2 linked regions of the Methylibium petroleiphilum PM1 genome follow. Each later gene encodes a partner of the first gene's protein in a complex. Links are inferred from orthologs where the notes say so. Each region holds a gene or a part of one and is shown in the gene's direction. Other genes may lie near its edges. The genes, in order: MPE_RS14505 and MPE_RS02935.

The links.
Region 2: the proteins of MPE_RS14505 (region 1) and MPE_RS02935 are in contact, whole or in part, in a crystal structure (PDB 1KMI), measured with the Escherichia coli proteins. The link is inferred for Methylibium petroleiphilum PM1 from one-to-one orthologs.

Annotation. Positions count from the first base shown.
Region 1 is NC_008825.1:3,060,015-3,067,263, forward strand. What follows is about bases 1,755-4,712. They hold MPE_RS14505 (protein phosphatase CheZ), read left to right. Parts: upstream 1,755-2,894; coding sequence 2,895-3,530; downstream 3,531-4,712. Other genes in these bases: motB (flagellar motor protein MotB), read left to right, coding at 1,755-2,418; MPE_RS14510 (hypothetical protein), read right to left, coding at 3,550-4,077; MPE_RS14515 (sulfurtransferase), read left to right, coding at 4,267-4,712. In the rest of the region: MPE_RS14485 (class I SAM-dependent methyltransferase), read left to right, coding at 1-262; flagellar motor stator protein MotA, read left to right, coding at 465-1,325; more of motB, read left to right, coding at 1,456-1,754; more of MPE_RS14515, read left to right, coding at 4,713-5,010; MPE_RS14520 (cyanophycinase), read left to right, coding at 5,229-6,551; L-arginine-binding protein AotJ, read left to right, coding at 6,648-7,249.
Region 2 is NC_008825.1:608,411-615,604, forward strand. What follows is about bases 2,708-5,610. They hold MPE_RS02935 (response regulator), read left to right. Parts: upstream 2,708-3,929; coding sequence 3,930-4,292; downstream 4,293-5,610. Other genes in these bases: MPE_RS02925 (hybrid sensor histidine kinase/response regulator), read right to left, coding at 2,708-3,256; MPE_RS02930 (hypothetical protein), read left to right, coding at 3,430-3,861; MPE_RS02940 (chemotaxis protein CheA), read left to right, coding at 4,324-5,610. In the rest of the region: MPE_RS02905 (M48 family metalloprotease), read left to right, coding at 1-592; MPE_RS02910 (GFA family protein), read right to left, coding at 603-1,028; MPE_RS02915 (DUF1272 domain-containing protein), read right to left, coding at 1,035-1,286; MPE_RS02920 (response regulator), read right to left, coding at 1,354-1,986; more of MPE_RS02925, read right to left, coding at 2,072-2,707; more of MPE_RS02940, read left to right, coding at 5,611-6,483; MPE_RS02945 (methyl-accepting chemotaxis protein), read left to right, coding at 6,534-7,194. UniProt on the Escherichia coli protein: Involved in the transmission of sensory signals from the chemoreceptors to the flagellar motors.

The DNA of each region.
Region 1 (7,249 bases):
CCCCTGCGCCATGGTCTATCTGTTCCAGCGCCCGGAAAGCCTGCCGCGCGCGGTGGCCAAGGCGAGCGCGGAACTGGCCGACGGCGCCTGGCTCGCCAGCCTGGAGTTCCCGGCACTGGCGCTGGAACCGCAGGCCCGGCTGCAGTGCCCCGACGGCCGGCCGCTCTGGCTCTACCGCACGCCCTTCACCGCCGCGGCTGGAGCGACGGCCCCCGACGCTGCGCCCGCACGGCGCCCAAGTTCCCGCTCCAGGCGCCGATAAGGGCCGGAGCTGGCGCGTTTCGCGCCCCGCTCCGCCTTGCCTCCGGCTGGCCTGCCGTTCGGCCGGCCGGCCGCGCGTCGGGCGGTCCGTCACGTTCTGTCACCGACTGCACGCCTCAAGTCCGGTGACACCGGGCCGATAAGCAAGGACAGAACCCTCCGCAGGGCCTCGGGCTCGCGGCATCTCAACCGGACCGCTCACCATGTTCGTCATCATCGGCTACGTCGTCGCGCTGGGCTGCATCTTCGGTGCCTACGCCATTCACGGCGGGAACATGCAGGTCATCCTGCATGCGATCCCGACCGAGATGATGGCCATCGGCGGCGGCGCGGCCGGCGCCTTCGTGGTCGCCAACCAGCCCAAGACGCTGAAGGCGGTGCTGAAGGCGATCCCGACGCTGCTGAAGGGCTCCAAGTACACCAAGGCGCGCTACATGGAGTTGATGGCGCTGCTCTACGACATCCTGCAGAAGGCCCGCAAGGAAGGCCTGATGGCGATCGAGAAGGACGTCGAGGACCCGCACAACTCACCGCTGTTCAAGAAGTACGCGACGGTCGGCTCCGACCACCACGTGGTGGAATTCGTCACCGACTACCTGCGCATGATGGTGTCGGGCAATCTCAATCCGCACGAGATCGAGTCGCTGATGGACAGCGAGATCGAGACCCATCACCACGAGGCGCACGCCCCGGCCGCCGCGATCGGCCGCCTGGCCGGCGCGCTGCCCGCCTTCGGCATCGTCGCAGCGGTGCTGGGCGTCGTGAACACCATGGGCTCGGTCGGCCAGCCGCCGGCGGTGCTGGGCGGCATGATCGGCTCGGCGCTGGTCGGCACCTTCCTGGGCATCCTGCTGGCGTATGCGGTGGTCGAACCGCTCGGCGGCCTGCTCGAGCAGAAGAACGATGAGGGCTCCAAGGAGCTGCAGTGCATCAAGACCACGCTGCTCGCGAGCATGCAGGGCTATGCCCCGGCGATCGCGGTGGAGTTCGGTCGCAAGACGCTGTACTCGACCGAGCGCCCGTCGTTCAGCGAGCTCGAAGGCCATGTGAAGGGCAAGAAGTGAGCAACCTGACCGAAGCGCCGCCGGGCCGCCGCCGGGCCGCTCCCAAGGCGGACCGCGCCCCAGGGGCCATCCAGGGCCCCTTCGTGGCCCATGCGGGCAGGCGCCGTACTCGGCGACGTGGAGGCATGTGATGGCCGGCGACGCGAAGAAACTGCAGCCGATCATCGTCAAGAAGATCAAGAAGGGCGGCCACGCTGCGCACGGTGGCGCGTGGAAGATCGCCTACGCCGACTTCGTGACGGCGATGATGGCCTTCTTCCTGCTGATGTGGCTGCTCGGTTCGACCACCGAGGGCGACCGCAAGGGCATCCAGGACTACTTCAACAACCCGATCAAGGTCTCGATGATGGGCGGCTCGGGGTCCGGAGACTCGTCGAGCGTCGTCAAGGGCGGTGGGCAGGACCTCACGCGCAGCACCGGCCAGGTGAAGCGCGGCGATGTCGAGGCCGAACGCAAGAGCTACACGCTGCAGGCGCTGAAAGCCACGCGCGCGCAGCAGGCCTCCGCCGAGGCGGAGAGCCTGAAGATGCTGAAGGGTCGCGTCGAGTCCAAACTCGCCAACGATCCGCGCTTCAACGAGCTGAAGGCCCAGATCCGCTTCGACATGACGGCCGACGGCCTGCGCATCCAGATCGTCGACGAGCAGAACCGACCGATGTTCGCGACCGGCTCCGCCGTCGTGCAACCCTACATGCGCGAGTTGCTTCGCACCATCGGCGGCGTGCTGGCCGAAGTGCCCAACAAGCTGACGCTGGAAGGCCACACCGACACGGCGGCCTTCAGCGCCGGCGCCGGCGGCTACAGCAATTGGGAACTGTCGGCCGACCGCGCCAACGCATCGCGCCGCGAGCTCATCGCCGGCGGGTTGGCCGACGAGAAGGTGCTGCGCGTGCAAGGCCTGGCTGCCAGCAGCCTGTTCGACCGCGAGCAGCCGCTGAATCCGGTGAACCGGCGCATCAGCATCATCGTGATGAACCGGGAGGCCGAGGACCGCTTCCACGGCAGTGCGGACACCGAAGTGCAGCCGCCGGCCCTGGAAGTTGCGACGGCACTGGCCGAATCGGCCTCAAGTCCGCGGGCCGACACCCGATAACCCGTACAGAACACCGCATGGCCCGCCCCAGGGCAGCATGAACCGATAGCGCGCGAGGACCCTGACCATGAGCACCCCCGACCTCAAATTCCTGATCGTCGACGACTTCTCGACCATGCGCCGCATCGTGCGCGGCCTGCTCAAGGAGATCGGCTACGTCAACGCCGATGAGGCCGAGGACGGCGCCGTGGCGCTGCAGATGATGAAGACCTCGAAGTAAGACTTCGTGGTCAGCGACATCAACATGCCCAACATGAACGGCTTCGACCTGCTCAAGGCCGTCAAGGCCGACGACAGCCTCAAGCACATCCCCGTGCTGATGGTGACGGCCGAGGCGCGCAAGGAAGACATCGTGCTGGCCGCACAGACGGGAGCGGCCGGCTACATCGTCAAGCCCTTCACGAAGGCGACGCTGGAGGAGAAGGTCCAGAAGATCATGCAGAAACTGGCGGCCACGGCCTGAAGGACAACAGCCCATGAAGATGGACGACACGGCCTTGCTGGCCCATCCGCCGACGCCCAGTACCTCGCCCGAGGTGTTCCAGCAGCTCGGTGCGATCACGCGCCAGTTGCACGACACCCTCGCGCAGCTCGGCGTCACGCCCAAACTGCAGCAGGCGGCCGAAGGCCTGCCCGACGCGCGCAGCCGCCTCAACTACATCGCCGAGAAGACGGCGGCAGCGGCGAACAAGGTGCTGAACTCGGTCGATCAGGCCAAGATGGAACACACCCGCATCGCCGCCGAGACGCGCCGCATCGCCGCCGCCATCGTCGCCGATCCGGTGAAGGCCGTGGCCTCGGGCTCGGTGATGAACTTCGTCAGCGATGTCGAAGCCGCCACCGCACGCATCGATGCCGATCTGACCGACATCATGATGGCGCAGGACTTCCACGACCTCACCGGGCAGGTGGTGGCCAAGGTGGTGTCGCTGGCGAGCGATCTGGAAGACAGCCTGGTGAAGCTGCTGGTGCAGGCGGCACCGCCCGAACAGGCGCAGAAGGTGGTCGAGAACACCATCCTCAACGGCCCGGTGGTCAACCCCGAGGGGCGGACCGACGTGGTGCAGAACCAGGGCGAGGTCGACGACCTGCTGGCCAGCCTGGGATTCTGATCCGGCGAGGGCCGGCGTCTCAGTGACTGCGGCTGGCCGTGCGGAGCAGCGAACGCGAGGGCAGCGGCCGGATCACCCGGCTCGGGCGGTAGGCCGAGCGCACTCGCAGCGGTGGCAGCATCGTAGCCATGGTCGTCGGCATGAGCACCGCGTCTGGCGGCAGCGCCTGGACCCTCGGTGCGGCGCGCAGTGCCTGGGGTGCACGCGCCAGGAAGCGACGGCGCAGCTTGCGAAGCCGCTCCAGATCCGCCGCCGCGATCGAGCACCAGAACGCGGCGAAGACACCCAGGCAACTCAGCATCCATCCGGCCCCGTCGCCAAGCGGCTGGTCGAGCGGAGTCAGCAGCGTGGCGGCCATCAACGCCAGCGCCATGAACACGGCCAGGTCGAAACAGAGGGCGCCGGCCGTGCGGGTGAAGCAGGGGCTGATCTGCCGCCGTGCGGCGCGCAAAGCGCCTTGCACCTTGCCCACCAGGCGCTGGGCGGTGGCCCAGACCGCCAAGGCGACGGGGCCCGGTTTGTCCACTGTGCTGTCCATGATCGTCATCCTTGCCGGCGCTTCCTTGCCGTGACCGATAAGGTAGCGAATCCCGGTCGCGGCAACACCCCGCGATTGCAGGGCGCGCCACAAGCTGGTGCGGCACTCGATCACGTCCGGAGGAAAGCCCGCCCTCACTGACGCACGCTAAAGGTGCGCTGCACCGCCGTCCGCGCCGGTGATTTCTACAATCACCCGATGCCCAGCCCCGCCGTCCTGAACCTCGCCGCCTACCGCTTCGTCGCGCTCGACGATCTGGAGGCCTTGCGCGAGCGGCTGCTGTCACAGGCCCAGGCGCTGGCCCTCAAGGGCAGCGTCCTGCTGGCCGAGGAAGGCATCAACCTGTTCCTGGCCGGTGCGGAGGCCGACGCCCGCGGTTTCCTGTCGTGGCTGCGCGGCGACGCGCGGTTCGCCGACCTGCAGGCCAAGGAGAGCTGGAGCGAGCGCCCGCCGTTCCAGCGGCTGCGCGTCAAGCTCAAGCGCGAGATCATCCGCATGGACCATCCGACCGTCCGTCCGGTCGACGCCCGCGCACCCGCGGTGGATGCCGCCACGCTGGCGCGCTGGCTCGATGCCGGTCGGTGCGACGCCGGCCGGCCCTTGCTGATGCTTGACACCCGCAACGGCTTCGAGGTCGACGCCGGTCGCTTCGCCGGCGCGATCGACTGGCGCCTGGAGCGCTTCGGCGAATTCCCGGCTGCGCTCGCCGCCCATCGCGCCGAACTCGCCGGCAAGACCGTGGTGAGCTACTGCACCGGCGGCATCCGCTGCGAGAAGGCCGCGTTGCTGATGCGCGAGCAAGGCGTCGAGCACGTGCTGCAGCTCGACGGCGGCATCCTGCAGTACTTCCAGACCGTCGGCGCACGCCACTACGAAGGCGGCTGCTTCGTGTTCGACGAGCGCGGCACGCTCGACGCCGACCTGCAGCCGGCCCCGGCGTGAGCGCCCTCGCCGCGGGTCGGGGCGCCCGCTGCCGCCGCCGGCAGGCGCGAGACTTGCTCAAGCGTGATGCCTGCCGCAGTTCGTGCTTGCCCGACTCGGCGGATCGCCACATCGATGCCAAGATCGAATCTCTGCAACGCGCCATCACCGGAGGCTTCATCACCATGCCGGCCCCACTGCTCGCTGCTGCATCCGGCCCCTCGCACCGGAAGGGTCCCGTGTTCTCCCGGACGACGGGACGCTGGATCGTCATGCTGCTCGCCTGGGCAGTCACGACGACGGCACTGGCGGCGGCGTCCGCCGCCGGCACGGCCCCCACCGGTTATGCCGTGCCGATCGGTGGCGAACTGAGGTACGACAACACCGCGGTCTGGTCGCGACTGGTGCAACTGTCGGGCGGACCGGGCTCGCGCTGGGTGGTGATCCCGGCGGCGTCGTCTGCCCCCGAGAAGACCGGCGAGATGGTCGTCGATGCCCTGCAGCGCCACGGCGCCCAGGCCGTGACCCTGCCGGTCGCGCCGGAATGGCAGGGCTACGAAGTGGCCGAGGCGGTGCACGACCCGGTACTGATCGAGCAGGTGCTGGCAGCCACCGGCATCTATTTCGCCGGGGGGGCGCAATCGCGCATCACCGACTCGCTGCAACCCGACGGCCTGCCGACGCCGCTGCTGCAGGCGATCTGGAGCGTGTACCGCGCCGGCGGCGTGGTGGCCGGCACCAGCGCCGGCGCCGCAGTGATGAGCGAGACCATGTTCCGCGACGCCTACGACGTGCTGCGTGTGCTCAAGCGCGGCCGTCTCGACGAAGGGCAGGAGATCGGCCGCGGCCTGGGCTTCGTCGGACCCGAACTGCTGATCGACCAGCACTTCCTCAAGCGCGGCCGCATCGGCCGCCTGCTCCCGCTGATGGTGCAGAAGGGCTACCGCCTCGGCCTCGGTGTGGAGGAAAACACCGCCGCGATCCTGCACGACGGCAAGGTCGAGGTGGTCGGCGGCAAGGGCGTGCTGCTGGTCGACCTCGGCGCGGCCTCGCAGGACGGCCGGCTCGACGCCTTCAACCTGCGCAATGCCAAGCTCACCTACCTGGACCGCGGTGACCGCCACGACCTGCACAGCGGCGTCACCACGCCCTCGCTGCAGAAGCTCCAGGGGCAACTGATCGACCCGGGTTCGCCGGACTTCGCGCCGAGCTTCGAGAGCGCGCCGTTCCAGAACGACATGCTCGGCCCCTCGACCATCGTCGACGCGATGGGCTCGCTGCTCGACAACCGCGACACCGAGGCCACCGGCCTGGCCTTCAGCGGCACGCCGCGCGCCAGCGATCCGCAGCCCGACCTGGGTTTCGAGTTCCGGCTGCGGCGCGGCCCCGACAGCCACGGCTGGTACACCGGCGCCTTCGGCGGCGACGACTACACGGTGCTCAACCTCTACCTCGACGTCACGCCGATCACCATCGCCCGTCCGCTCTACGGCCCCGCGACCGCCTCCGCGACCGACGCCGTGGTGCCACGCTACGAGCCGCTGGCGCCGACCCTGCCCTGAGCGGCCGCCCGCAGCGGCTAGCATGGCGACCGGCGACGGCCCGTGCGCTGCGCTCGCGCGCCACCCCCGCCCTTCCAACGACCGCATGAGGACCGCATGACCCGTTTCGCCTCCTTCCTGGCCCTGACCGCCGTCCTGCTCTTCGCGGCCGAGCGTGGCCTGGCCGCCGACGGGAAGAAGCTGCGCATCGCGGTCGAGGGCGCCTACCCGCCGTTCAGCGAGGTCACACCCTCCGGGCAGTTGAAGGGCTTCGACATCGACATCGCGAACGCGCTGTGCGCCCAGATGAAGACCGAATGCACGCTGGTGCAGCAGGACTTCGACGGCATGATCCCGGCGCTGCAGGCGCGCAAGTTCGACGCCATCGTCGCGTCGATGTCCATCACGCCGGAGCGGCAGAAGGTCGTGGCCTTCACCGAGCGCTACTACCAGACCCCGGCGCGGCTGGTCGCCAAGAGCGGGAGCAAGCTGGAGCTCACGCCCGAGGGCCTGAAGGGCAGGAAGATCGGCGTGCAGCGCTCGACCATCCACGACCGCTTCGCCACCGCCACCTTCAAGGGCGCCGAGATCGTGCGCTATACCAAGCAGGACGAGGTTTTCCTCGATCTCGCCGCCGGACGCATCGACGCGACGCTGCAGGACTCGGTGGCCGCCGACGTCGGCTTCCTCAAGACACCGCAGGGCAAGGGCTACGGCTA
Region 2 (7,194 bases), 2.5 Mb from region 1 along the record:
TGCGGCACCAGCATGGTGCGAAGACGACATCCTGGCCGTGCTGCAGCGTTCGCAGCAGATGCAGCTCGACGCGCTGACCGAGGCCCAGGTCGACGACGCCGACCCTGCCGTGCAGGTGGTTCGCCGCAGCTTCCAGCGGGTCCTGGACGCGGCAGACGCGCCCGGTGACGTCCGCTTGCTGGTCGTGCGGGGGCCGCTGCTCGCGGTGTGCCTGATGGGGCGCGTGGTCGCCGCGAACGTGTCGCTCGCCGACATGAGCGAGAGCGAGCGCAGCTTCGTGCTGGCCCACGAGCTCGGCCACGTGATGCATCGCCACTGGGCTCAGCTCGGACAACTCTACAAGCGACACATCCCCGGGGAGGTGGTGCAGGCGCACACCGACGCCATCGCCGGCGTGCTGGGCCGTGAGGCCTCGCAGCTGTCGCACGAGCACGAATACGAGGCCGATGCCTTCGCGATGCGGCTGATCCGGCATCTGGGCGAGCCCGAGGACACGCCGCTGGTCCTGTTCCAGCACCTGCCGATGATCAAGGCCACCGCCACCCACCCGGGCACCCAGCAGCGCGTGGTGCACCTGCGTACCCTGCAGTAGGGCCGGACGGTCAGCGGCCCGGTTCGATGCCCGGGTATTGCGGCAGCGCGTCGTCGATCGTCCACCACGCCGCCTTCGACGCCACGTGGATGTGCGCGGCGGGCCGCTGGTCGAAGGGATCGTCGAGGCTGCCCACGCGCAGCCGCAGCACCGCGGGCCGGTCGTCGCGGCGGCTGTGGATCGGCGAGCCGCAATCGCCGCAGAAGCTGCGCCACTTGCCCGGCGAGGACTGAAAGCCGCGCAGCCGATCGACCCCGCGCACCAGCCGGAAAGCTTCCACGGCCACCGGGGCCACCGTGGCGAAAGCCGAGCCCTGCGCCTTGCGGCACTGGCCGCAATGGCAGAGCACGATCGGCCCGGGCGCCCGGTCGAGTTCGTAGCGCACCGCGCCGCACAGGCAACCGCCGCTCAGGCGCATGCTGGCTTCGGCCTGCATCGGCGTTCAGGCGCCGGACGGCGCGCAGCCCGCGGGCTTGAACACCCGTTCGGTCGAGGCCGGGTGGCGCGCCAGCGCCGCGGCCGGCCGGCGAGGGCGGGCCAACAACTCGCCACCGCAGTTGGGGCAGCGGCCCTGCAGCCGGGTGTCGGCGCAGTCGGCGCAGAACGTGCATTCGAAGCTGCAGATCCGCGCGTCGGCCGCTTCGGGCGGCAGATCGGCATTGCAGCATTCGCAGTTGGGGCGCAGGCTCAGCATCGCGGCTCTCCCGGGGCGTTGCACAAGATGAATGGAGACGGGGGTCAGGCTCGGTCGCGGCCGAGCCTCATACCAGGCCGTTTCGGATGGCGTAGACCGTGAGCTCGGAGTTGTTGGTCAGGGCCAGCTTCTCCAGCACGCGGGCGCGGTAGACGCTGACGGTCTTCGGGCTCAGCGTCAGTTCGGCGGCGATGTCCGACAGCCGCTTGCCCGACGCGATCAGCACCAGCGTCTGCAGCTCGCGGTCCGACAGCTTCTCGTGGGCGATCTCGGTGGCCGGCTGGCTCAGGCTCTCGGCCAGCATCTGCGCGATCTCGGGCGTGATGTACTTGCGGCCCTTGGCCACCATCCGCACCGCCTCGACGATGAGCTGGGTGTCGCTGCCCTTGTTGACGTAGCCGTAGGCGCCGGCGCGCAGCGCGCGGATCGCATACTGGTCCTCGGGGTACATCGACACCACCAGCACGCGCAGCGCCGAGCCTTCCTCCTTCAGCACGTGCAGCACGTCGAGGCCGCTGCGACCCGGCAGGTTGATGTCGAGCACCAGCACGTCGCAGTCGGTGTCGCGCAGCAGGCTGCGCAGCTCGCCGTAGTCGCCCGCCTCGCCCACGACCTCGATGTCGGGCGCATCCGACAGCGTGTCGCGGATGCCGCGCCGGATCAGTGCGTGGTCGTCGCAGAGGATGACGCGGACGGTCATGACGGCGCTGCGAGGGAGGATGACTGCATGCTTCCACTCTACCGCGGTCACGGCCCGTCGGGCCAGCCCGTCGCAGCGGCCGCCTTCACCGCAGCATGTCCCAGGAGGTCGGGTCGTCCGGGTCGTCCTGCAGGCCGTCGAACTCGCCGGGCCCGGTATCCCCGCCGGCCTCGAGCGGCACCGACAGGATGATGGTGGTGCCGCCCGGTCCGCTGGAGAGGTCGACCCAGCCGCCGACCTGTGCCGCGCGTTCACGCAGTCCGCGGATGCCGAAGGAGCGGGCCTTGGCGAGGTCCTCCTGGATCAGGCCGCGGCCGTTGTCGCTGACCTCGAGCGACAGCACGCGGCCGGCGACCGTGAGATCGACTTCCACGCGGGTGGCGTAGGCGTGCTTGCTGATGTTGGTCAGGGCCTCCTGCGCAGTGCGGTAGGCAGCCAGCGGGACGCCCGCCGGCAGCGGCGGCAACTCGTCGCGGCTGGTGCGGAACACCGTCACCACGCCATTGCGCTTCTCGAAGCGCTGGGTCATCCACTGCAGCGCCGCGATCAGGCCTTGTTCCAGGATGGCCGGGCGCAGGTTGTGCATGATGCGCTGGCTCGACTCGATCGCCAACGTCACGGTCTCCAGTGCGCCCTGCGCGCGCTGCGCCACCGCCGGGTCGCGGGCGTGCCGCTCGATCCACGCCAGGTCGAACTTCAGCGCGGTCAGCGAGCCGCCCACGTCGTCGTGGATCTCGCGAGCGATCGCCGTGCGTTCGGCCTCGATGTTCGCTTGCAGGTGCTGGGCCAGTTCGCGCAGGCGCTGCTCGCTCTGGCCCAGGGCCAGGTCGGCTTCCTGCTTGGCACGCAGCGCCTCGGTGCCTTCGATCGCGTGCAGCAGGGCCGGCACCAGCCGCGCCAGGTTTTCCTTCAGCAGGTAGTCGTTGGCGCCGGTCAGCATGGCCTGCACCGCCACCTGCTCGCCGATCTCGCCCGAGACCAGGATGAAGGGCAGCAGCAGCCGGCTGTCGCGCAGGATCTCCAGGGCGCGCAGGCCCGAGAAGCCCGGCAGGTTGTAGTCGCTGACCACCACGTCCCAGGGTTCGGCCAGCGCAGCCCGGTACCCGGCCTCGGATTCGACGCGCAGCGCGTCGGGATCGATGCCGCCACGCCGCAGGTGGGCCAGCATCAATTCGTGATCGAGTTCCGAATCCTCCAGGTGCAGCACCCGCAGCCGCAGCGGCACGGTGGACAGGGCGGGGGGCAAAGGGGACAGGTCGGGTGCCGGCATGGGTGGAAGGGTCGAACTGGCGGTCGTTTGGCCCCGTGATCTTGACACCGCGGAACGGAGGGCTGGCGAAGAATTGTGCCAAGCCGCACCCGACCGGAGGCAGCGCGCCCCGGGCGCGTGAGGACGGGCGCACGCCCGCAGCGTTCGCGCTGCGCCCACTTGCGAAGACAACGATGCCACAAGCCCAGATCTCCGCCGAACCGGCGTTGCCGCTGCTGCTGGCTGCGGACCTGCAGGACCATCTGATGATGGCCAGCAACGATCTCGACCGCCTGCAGCGCCTGCTCGCCGACACCTGCGATGCGCTGATGCAGCGCTTCCACGGCGCCGTCGGCCAGCTGGACGGTGGCGACGCGATCGACGCCGGCACCGTGCGCGACGTGCGCCGCCTGCTCGGCGAAGCCGTCACGGCCCTGCAGTTCCAGGACATGGCCTCGCAACTGATCGCCCACACCCACCAGCGCCTGCGCAACTGCGCCGACCAGCTGGCGCGCGACGCGTTCGGCGCCGACGGCGACGGCGAGGCGGTGATCGCCCCCCCGCCGCTGCGTCCGAATCCCGTGACGCAGGACGAAATGGACGCCGGCACCGTCGAGCTGTTCTAGCGCGGTGTCGCCGCACTCAAGTAGTTCCTCCAGCAACCGATAAGTCACCGAGAAATCCGGAGAGCGCAATGCATTCAATCCTGGCCGTGGACGATTCCGCATCGATGCGGCAGATGGTGTCCTTCACCCTCAAGAGCGCAGGCTACGACGTCACCGAGGCCGTCGACGGCCAGGACGCGTACGACAAGGCCGCGCAGCGCCAGTTCGACCTGGTGCTCACCGACCAGAACATGCCCCAGCTCGACGGCATCGGCCTGACCAAGAAGCTGCGCGAGCACCCGAGCTTCAAGGCCACGCCTATCCTGATCCTGACCACCGAGTCCAGCGACCAGATGAAGCAGGCCGGCCGGGCCGCCGGTGCGACCGGATGGATGGTCAAGCCCTTCGATCCGGCCAAGCTGCTCGAGGTGATCAAGAAGGTCATTCGCTGAGCCCCGTCAAGACGAGACACGAGGAATCGACATGGGCGACACGAACACGGCCAGTGCCAACCAGGGCGCCGGCATCGACCTGAGCCAGTTCTACCAGGTCTTCTTCGAGGAAGCCGGCGAGAACCTCGATCGCATGGAGCAGCAGCTGCTCGCGATCGACGTGGCCGCGGCCGACGACGAGGAACTCAACGCCATCTTCCGCTGCGCCCACTCCATCAAGGGCGGCGCGGCGACCTTCGGCTTCGCCGACGTGGCCGAGCTGACGCACCAGATGGAGACGCTGCTCGACAAACTGCGCCGCCACGAGCTGCAGCCGACCGCGGCGATGGTCGACGTGCTGCTGCAGTCGGGCGATGCGCTGCGCTCGCAGCTGGCGCGCCACCAGGGTGCGGGCGGCGATGTGCTCGACACCTCGGAGCTGCTGACCAGCATCCGCGCCTTCGTGGGGGGGCAGGCCCCGGCGCCGGCTGCCAAGGCCGCGCCGGTCGCGGCCGCCGCGCCGGCCGCCGTCGTGGCGGCGCCGGCACCGGCGCCGGCCTCCGCTGAGGCGGCGGACGACGTGCCGGTCACGATGAACGGCGACCGCATCCTCGAGCTGACGCTCGGGCCGCTGCAGAAGCCCGAACTGGCCGACAGCATCGTCGAACTCTTCAAGGAGATCGAGGGCCTCGGCACCATCGATCCGATCGACGGCGGCATGCCGCAGGACGGCTTGCGGCGCTTCCGCGTCACCACGCCCAGCAGCGACGCCGACCTGCTCGACCTGTTCGGCTTCCACGTGGCGCGCGAGGAGGTGCAGCTGCGCCCCTGGAGCGGCGAGCGCGTCGCGCCGGGTTACGGCTTCTATCCCAACGCACCCGGATCGCCGATGACCGAGGAAGACCCGGGCTTCGGCTTCTTCGACAACGCGCCCGGTGCGCCTGGCGCCTCCGCCCAGCCGCCCACCGAGGCCGCAGCACCGGCGGTGGCTGCAGGCGCTCCGAAGGCGGCCGGCAAGGCCGAGGGCAAGGCCCCGGCCGCCACGCTGGAGGCATCGTCGATCCGCGTGTCGGTCGAGAAGGTCGACCAGCTGATCAACCTGATGGGCGAACTCGTCATCACCCAGGCCATGCTGGCGCAGAACAGCACCCACCTCGATCCGGTGCTCTACCAGAGCATGGTCTCGGGCCTGACGGCGCTGGACCGCAACACCCGCGACCTGCAGGAAGCGGTGATGTCGATCCGCATGATCCCGATGCAGACGGTGTTCAGCCGCTTCCCGCGCATGCTGCGCGACCTGGCCAGCAAGCTCGGCAAGCAGGTCGAGCTGGTGACGCAGGGCGAAGCGACCGAGCTGGACAAGAGCCTGGTCGAGAAGATCACCGACCCCCTGACCCACCTGGTGCGCAACTCCTGCGACCACGGCATCGAGATGCCGGAGGAACGTCGCGCCAAGGGCAAGCCCGAGGTCGGCACGATCACGCTGGCGGCGTCCCACCAGGGCGGCAGCATCGTCATCGAGGTGCGCGACGACGGCAAGGGCCTGTCGCGCGAGAAGCTGCTGAAGAAGGCGCGCGAGCGCGGCCTGCATGCCCCCGACTCGCTGAGCGACGGCGAGGTCTGGGCGCTGATCTTCGAGCCCGGCTTCTCCACCGCCGAGGTGGTGACCGATGTGTCCGGCCGCGGTGTCGGCATGGACGTGGTCAAGAAGAACATCGCTTCGCTCGGCGGTACCGTCGAGATCGACTCGGCCGAAGGCTACGGCATGCGCGTCGCGGTGCGCCTGCCGCTCACGCTGGCCATCATGGACGGCATGAGCGTGGGTGTCGGCGACGAGGTCTACATCCTGCCACTGTCCAGCGTGGTCGAGAGCTTCCAGGTCGGCGAGAACGTCATCAAGACCGTCGGCGGCAGCGGCCGCGTGGTCGAGGTGCGCGAGGAATACATGCCGGTGCTCGAGCTCGAGCAGCTGTTCCATGTGCCGCGCTCGAACGACGAGCACGCCAGCGAGATCATGGTCGTGATCGAGGCCGAGGGCGGCCGCATCGCGCTGCTGGTGGACGAGCTGATCGGCCAGCAGCAGGTCGTGGTGAAGAACCTCGAGGCCAACTACCGCAAGGTCGACGACATCTCCGGCGCCACCATCATGGGTGACGGCCGCGTCGCCCTCATCCTCGACGTGGGATCGCTGGTGCGGCGCTCGCGCCACTGAGGGGCCGTCTCCGCCCGAACCGATTCCCGCTCTCCCGGAAAGACTCCAAGATGAAACTCGACCAACTGAAGATCGGCGCCCGACTCGGGGCAGGCTTCGGCACCGTGCTGTTGTTGCTGGTGCTGATCGTCATGCTCTCGTTCTCGCGACTCGTGATGACCGAGCGGGGCTTCGACAGCGCGCTCGACGTGGAGCATCGCGTGGCGCGGGCCGACGAATGGAAGAACCTGACCACGCTCAACGTCAGCCGCACCATCGCGATCGTGAAGTCGGGCGGCCTGCCGCAGATGAGCGCGTTCCTCACGCCGCAGATGAAGGACACCAGCGAGCAGATCACGCGCGTGCAGAAGGAACTGGAGGCCGAGCTGAGCCATGAGCGCAGCAAGGCACTGTTCGCCGACATCTCCGGCAAGCGCAAGGCCTACATCGACCAGCGCGAAGCGGCGCTGGCACTGCTGAAGGCCGGCGACGTCACGGCGGTCGAGCTGCTCCTGGAGAAGAGCCTGCTGCCGGCCTCCAAGGTCTACCTGGCGGCCATCGAGGACTTCAGCAACTTTGAGCGCGAGCTGGCCGTGCAGAGCGCCGCTGCGGTGAAGGCCGACGTGCAGCGCAGCAAGCTGATGCTGCTGGTGCTGGCCGGTGTGTCCATCGTCCTCGGCAGCCTGAGCGCCTGGGTCCTGACCCGGTCGGTGACGGCGCCGCTGCGCCGCG